One region of the Roseibium sp. AWQ4_290 genome, then DNA from elsewhere that is predicted to be linked to it. Evidence: predicted binding sites of a transcription regulator. Region 1 holds the regulator's gene; the other holds the start of a gene.
What was found. The regulator LexA, encoded in region 1, represses DNA repair genes until DNA is damaged. The targets are predictions, from matches to a motif close to TGTTCNNNNTGTGTTCNG.
Positions count from the first base shown of each region.

Region 2: the regulator LexA is predicted to act here: its motif matches at 2,019-2,036, upstream of parE (DNA topoisomerase IV subunit B).

Region 1 is NZ_JBSWYG010000002.1:305,904-309,322, reverse strand. It holds gene ACXAH0_RS03625 (acyl-CoA synthetase) at 1-212, shown strand, start outside; gene ACXAH0_RS03620 (hypothetical protein) at 209-1,078, shown strand; gene lexA (transcriptional repressor LexA) at 1,840-2,550, shown strand; gene ACXAH0_RS03610 (ComEC/Rec2 family competence protein) at 2,555-3,419, opposite strand, start outside.
Region 2 is NZ_JBSWYG010000022.1:85,137-88,555, forward strand. It holds gene ACXAH0_RS20625 (tetratricopeptide repeat protein) at 662-1,606, opposite strand; gene parE (DNA topoisomerase IV subunit B) at 2,116-3,419, shown strand, end outside.

The DNA of each region.
Region 1 (3,419 bases):
CGCATTGGGGAGAGACCGGCCTTGCCGTCTGTGTGGCGCAGACCGGGCAGCAGGTTCAAGATGCGGAGCTGACAGAGTTTCTGACCGGCAAGATCTCCCGATACAAGATGCCCGCGCGCTATCTCTTTGTGGATGCGATGCCGACCAGCGCCTATGGCAAAGTCACGAAGAAACTGGTTCGGGACGTCCTGACCAGCCGGGGCCTGATATGAGACGGCCAGCACCGTCAGCCCTTGCCGATATCCGCCATCCGGGCCCTGCCGCGGCCGACAGGCGCCCCTTTGCGCTCTGCGACGCCATTCCGATAGCGGTTCCCGTGCCCGCCGGCACACCGCTCCTGACCAATCTTGGCGCGTGGGCTGCTGCGTCCGGCTTTTCCTCCGCCGTTCTGGATCTGTCCGGCCTCCCCCTCTCGGCCTTCGACTACGTCATGCCCGACCGGGCCATCGACGACCGGCACGCCGCCTGGTACAGCGACACCCACCACTCCGCCGCTGCTGTCCTTGAGGAGGCTGTCGCCATCCTGGGTTGGAAGGACGGGAGCTGGTTCGCCCATATTCACGGCTTCTGGCAGGACGGGAACAAGCAACGCCTCGGCCACCTGCTGCCCCACACGCTGACGGCCACGCAGGACATCACAGTCTCCGGCTGGGGCCTCAGGGGCGCGCGGTTCGAGGCGGAGCTGGACCCGGAAACCGAATTCACGCTGTTCCGGACCAGGACAGAGGACAGCGCCTCCCCGCGGCCAACGCATAATGCACTGATCACGACCCTCGCCCCGTTTGAGGACCTGTCCACCAGCATCGAAAGCCTGGCAGCCACACTTGGCCCTGGCCCCTATTGCGTTTACGGCCTCGGCAGCCTTGCCGGAGCCCGGTTCACCGACAGCGCGCCCATGACAGGCCTGATTTCCGAAATCCTGTTGCGCCCGGGAGCTGGAGCGGAAAAAGGAACACCGCCCGCTGTCCCGGTCCGCTGCGCGGACCTGACCGGTGCTCTCTTTGAGGGTATACTTGTCCCCGGCGGCGCGCCGACGCTGGTAACGTGCGAGCTGCTGATCGTCAGGGAGAACGGATGACCCCGACTTGAAACGCCGGTTTCCAAAGCGCACAAGTGTACGCACCGGACTTAAATGGCACGGGCCGAATTTCATCGGCACCAGAAAGTCTTGTCCGGGAAAACGCGGGATTTCGCGGTTCTAATTTTCAGGAGCAGCTGGTTTTCAATCCGGACTTCTATAAAACGTAGAAATAGGGAAAAGACGTTGAAGCATGGAAACCTTGCGGGGCATTTCCAAAGCAAGACAGTCCTTCTGGATTATTCGTTCCGTGGCATGCGTAGCATACGGTTTTCAAGACTGTATCCGGGTCGTTGTCAGTGTCATCTTTAAAAATTTTCGAATAAGTTTGTCCGTTGTTCGGACAACCAAGTTTTAGGAAGTCTGGGCAGCTTCGTGCAGGTGTATGCGGCTACACAACATCTATTGCAATCAGACAACACAACAGCACCCCATGACCAAATCTCTGCGCCGCCGACGCAGACTATTCTGTAGTGAAGAATTGAGCCAGCGGAGCAAAACGGGGCCAATTGCCCGATGAATGCAAAAGTTCCCGATTTTCAGTCCGGAGCACCATTCATCGTACGGTTGAGTTTTGTCATGCCGCCCAGCCAGCAATCAATACGGCCAAAAGTGCAACTGCCAGTGCCGTTTTACTCTGACAGATCCACAAGTGGCCCGGCAGAACAGTAAGAGAACATTTACGCTTGCGGAACACAATGAGAACAGGTAATGTGTTCTTGATTTGTACCAGAACCTTCTCATGGTCAAGGAATGCCGATATGCTGACGCGCAAGCAGTATGAACTGCTCATGTTCATTCATGAAAGACTGAAAGAAACCGGTGTTCCGCCGTCCTTTGATGAAATGAAGGACGCTCTCGACCTCAGGTCGAAGTCCGGTATTCACCGGCTGATCACGGCTCTGGAAGAACGCGGCTTCATCCGCCGCCTGCCGAACCGGGCCCGCGCCATGGAAGTGGTCCGGCTGCCGGATTCCATTGCACCGGGCCTCGGCGCCCCCCGCCAGCGTGGCAGCTTTTCCCCCGAAGTCATCGAAGGGTCTCTTGGCAAGGCGGAACCGGCTCGCCCTGCACCGGAGCCTGAAGTGGCGGGAACGGAGATTCCGGTCATGGGGCGCATTGCCGCCGGGGTGCCGATCGAAGCGATCCAGACCCACAGCCATTCCATCACAGTGCCGCCGGAACTTCTCGGCAAGGGCGAACATTATGCTCTGGAAGTGCGCGGCGATTCCATGATCGAGGCCGGTATTCTGGACGGCGACACCGTGCTGATCCGCCGTACGGAAAGCGCCGATAGCGGCGATATCGTGGTAGCGCTGGTGGATGATGAAGAGGCCACCTTGAAGCGGCTGCGCAAGAAAGGCGCCTCAATTGCCCTGGAAGCTGCCAATCCCGCTTACGAAACCCGCATTTTCGGCCCCGGCCGGGTGCGTGTTCAAGGACGGCTTGTCGCCCTCTTCCGCCAATATTGACCGTTTAGCCACCTCCCTGGCGCAGGCTGGTACGCGTCACCTCCCCCGCCCGGTTCCACGGACGGGGCTCCTTTTGAAGCGCAAACTGGATGTCCGTGACAGCCAGCACCCGTGTTTTCAGCGCATTGGGGGCAGATGCCTGATCCTCTCTTTCCCGTTTCCGGGTTCCCTGCCCTTCCGGCACAGCCTCTTCCATGGCCGGGGAAGCGGCGCGCGCCAGCCAGATCGAAACAGCACCGCGCGCATGGCGCAGGGATTTGTCAATCACAAGGGGAGCAGAACAGGATTTGGGCGCAATCAGATCGCTCACGATCAAATCAGCCCATCGGCAATCCATTTCAAATGCCTCAGGCCTCTTTGTGAGAGCCAGTTTGAGAGGCCTGTGCTCGAAGCCGTCAGGCACGTGCGCCCCGGCCACTTGATAAGCGCGTATCACGCAGCCGCCGGGATCACAGGCGATTTGAGGCGCTTTCATCCTGCGCGATTTAATTTCGCCCTCTGGAACTCCCTCCGTCTGAAACCAGATATCACCAGCAAAACTGTCCCGGCGGGCAAACCAGCGCAAATCCCCAATCCGGTCCCGGGCTGCGAGCTTGTTTCCGGAAGCGGCAATCTGGATGTCCGGCGGCCGGCTGACCTGCACAAGCACCAGGCCAAGGATCAGGGGCCCAAAGGCCAGGCTGCGCCACCGGCCCGGCAGCAGCAGCACGCCGAACAGGGCAGCTGAAAAAGCCAGCATCTCCGGCAGACCAATCCGGCCAATGGCGCCTGCAGCTCCACTAAGATCAGACACGAAGCCCGCCACATCAAGAAGCAACCTGACACCAAAGGCCATAAGGCTGAGGGGCACAGAGGCCAAGCCAAACGGC
Region 2 (3,419 bases), on a different contig from region 1:
CCGCAGCGCGCGAAAGAGAGCTTCCCCGCCCTCTCCCGGGACCGTGCCCCGTTAGGAGAGGCCTGACTAAGGCTAAACTTGCAGCGTTCCGCCTTTCTGGTACTCTTTTGCCATGATGGGATGACCGAACGCCACTTTCCGTCCGCTCCGGCACCACGCGGACAAACTTTTTTCCCGGTTACAGGCACCGGCGCCGGTCTTTTCGGCCATTGTCTCAGATCCAATCCACTCAAAGGTTTGAGACCAGGCCTTTGTCTCGTCCTGTTTCTTGTCGGAAGCGCGGCCAGTGCGCAGTCTGTGTCCTGCACGTGCCGCTACAATGGCGAGGACTACGGTCTCGGAGAGTCGATCTGCCTGAAAAGTCCCGATGGCATGCGTATGGCGACCTGCTCCATGGTGCTCAACAACACATCCTGGACAATGAGCAATGCCCCCTGCCCGTTCTCAGCCCTTGCCCCCGGCCTGCGCCCGGAGCTGACTGCGCCGCCCGGGACGGGCCCCCTCCTTGACCAGCAAGAGGCTCTTCCCAGCAAGCGAGGCTGACACATTGAGCCAGCAGGACGGCAGTGCTTGAGGAGCGGCAGGCGATGACTTGACTTGAAGCGCTAGCGAATCCGCGTCCGGCTGGAAGTCTGCCGGACGGAAGGACGTATGCGGTGCTTTACTGAGCGCCAATCTGCTGAGCGGCAACCATGTCCGGGCGGTTCTGGGCGATCCAGGCATCTGCAAGTTTCCGGGCCCGCTGGCGCACAGCCTCGGACGAGACAGCGAAATACTGCTCATGCAGGGCGTTGATCCAGCTGGCATCCGTGCCACTGGCCTGTTCGCGGGCAACAGTCATCCACATCAGGCCGCGGACCTTTTTCTTGTCCGAAGACCCCGTAGCATAAAGTGTTTCGCCAAGCCGCGCCTGTGCACCCACATGCCCCTTCAGGGCCGCCAGATTGTACCAGCGCACGGCCATGCGGGCATTGCTGTCCTGATAGATCCGGCCCAGCTCATACTGCGCTTCCGCATCTCCGAAATAGGAGGCCGCGTGGGTAAAAATCTGACGGGCCTGATTTTCGCTTTTGGGAACGCTGCCCTCAATCCCGTTCAGATAATAGGTCCCAAGGGCCACAAGGGCGCTGGCTACAAACGGAGCATCGGGCGAGTTCGGACCGTCATCCCCGTGATCGCGGATGATCTGGCTGTAATACTGAAAGGCCTTGAGATCGTCTTCTACAACACCGTCGCCCTTGGCATACATTTCGCCAAGCTTCCACGCCGCCATGGATTGCCCGTTTTCAGCAGCATATTGCAGTGAATTGAGTGCCCCGGCCTTGTCTCCGGAATAATACTGCCGGGCACCAGCACGCAGCGCTTCGCGCGGCGACAGGTCTTCCGGTCCGATCGTATCCAGCTGGGTCGGCTGACCGTCAAAGGCGGCCGTCTGGCTGCCAAGCGTCAGGAATGTCAGGGCGACGAGCACAGCAAACCGGCGCCCCCTGCCGGGCTGCAGCGCCTCAGCATTCAGATGGCCTGTCACAAGATGAGCCAGCGACCGCGCAATATCGCTGAGCCGGCCATCTCTAACGGCCCTTATTTTTGTTCGCGCCTCGCGCATTTTTTTTCTCTTCTGACCGCCTGTCTGCCATCCGGCGGTTCTTTTTCCTGCAAGAGCCAAGCTGGCCTATCAATTCGGCTTAAGTTGGACCATTCTGCGTCCAACCACGGCCTTTTGCGGGATTTACGTCCCTGTCTTCAGCAGACTGCACAGTTTGTCCAAGCCGCTTAGCAACCCGAACTTAGCGCAAGGGTTGTCTGCTAAACATGGCTGAACAGCGGCAATTCACCCAATCCTGCGCCTCAGGACCAACTCTGTTGCCGAGTGTTGCCGAATTGGCACATTTCGGCCACCTGCCCTGCCCATTCCCTTTGCATGCCCATTAGATCACAGTCTGGTTGATGATCTGTTTCCCACCGGGAATGAAGGGCCTGCCTGTTGAAAACGGGCGCATTCCGGCAATTTCCTTTGCCGTTCTTCATTTGTCCTTCAAACTTGTCCGTGATTCGGTGTAGGTAACGGCGCTGGACCCTGGCAACCACAGCTTCGAACCTTTCAGGCAATATGGAATGAGCGCAAAAAACGATCTCTTTGCTGGCAATGCGGCGGTCTCGTCTTCTGAACGAGACGAGGCTGTAAAGCCTGCTCCAAAAAAAGCTCCCCCGCCGCCACACGTGCCTGTGCCGGACGACTACTCGGCGGCAGATATTGAGGTTCTTGAAGGGCTCGAGCCGGTCCGGCGGCGTCCGGGCATGTATATTGGCGGCACCGATGAAAAGGCGCTGCATCACCTGTTTGCCGAAGTGATCGACAACTCCATGGACGAGGCGGTCGCCGGACACGCAACATGGATTGATGTGTCGCTTGCCGAGGACGGCTCCCTGGCCATTGTCGACAATGGCCGAGGCATTCCCGTCGATCCGCACCCCAAATTCAAGGACAAGTCCGCGCTGGAAGTGATCATGACCACCCTGCATGCGGGCGGCAAATTCGACAGCAAGGTTTATGAAACCTCCGGAGGCTTGCACGGGGTCGGGGTCTCTGTGGTCAATGCCCTGTCGTCTGAACTTGTTGTTGAAGTGGCGCGCAGCCGCAAACTGTACCGCCAGACCTTCCACAGGGGACACCCGCAAGGCCCGCTTGAGATGGTTGGCGATACCCAGAACCGGCGGGGTACTCTGGTCCGTTTCACGCCGGATGAGCAGATTTTCGGCAAAGGGGCCAAATTCCAGCCCGCCCGGCTACTCAAAATGGCGCGGTCCAAGGCCTATCTGTTCGGCGGCGTCGAGATTAGGTGGCATTGTGCACCGGACCTTCTGTCCGAGAAGGACCCGACCCCGGCGGAGGCTGTGTTCCATTTCCCCGGCGGGCTGAAGGACTTTCTCAGCGAACGGCTTGAAAAGGAACGCCGGGTCGTTGACGAGATTTTCGCAGGCCGCACCGACAAAACCGGCAAGCATGGCTCTGTCGAATGGGCCGTGAACTGGTTTGCCGGCGACGGCTTCGTCAATTCCTACTGCAACACGGTGCCCACCCCGGAGGGCGGCACACACGAGGCCGGGTTCCGCTACGCTCTGATGCGTGGTCTGAAAGCCTATGGGGAACTGACAAACAACAAGAAAGCCAGCATCATCAGCGGTGACGACGTGATGACTTCGGCCGGGGGCATGCTGTCTGTGTTCATCCGGGAGCCGGAATTTGTCGGCCAGACCAAAGACAAGCTCGCCACCAACGAAGCCACCCGGATTACGGAAATGGCCGTGCGCGATGCGTTCGACCATTGGCTCACCGCCTCTCCGAATCAGGCCAACAAGCTGCTGGAATGGGTCATCGACCGGGCTGAGGAGCGTTTGCGCCGTCGGCAAGAAAAGGA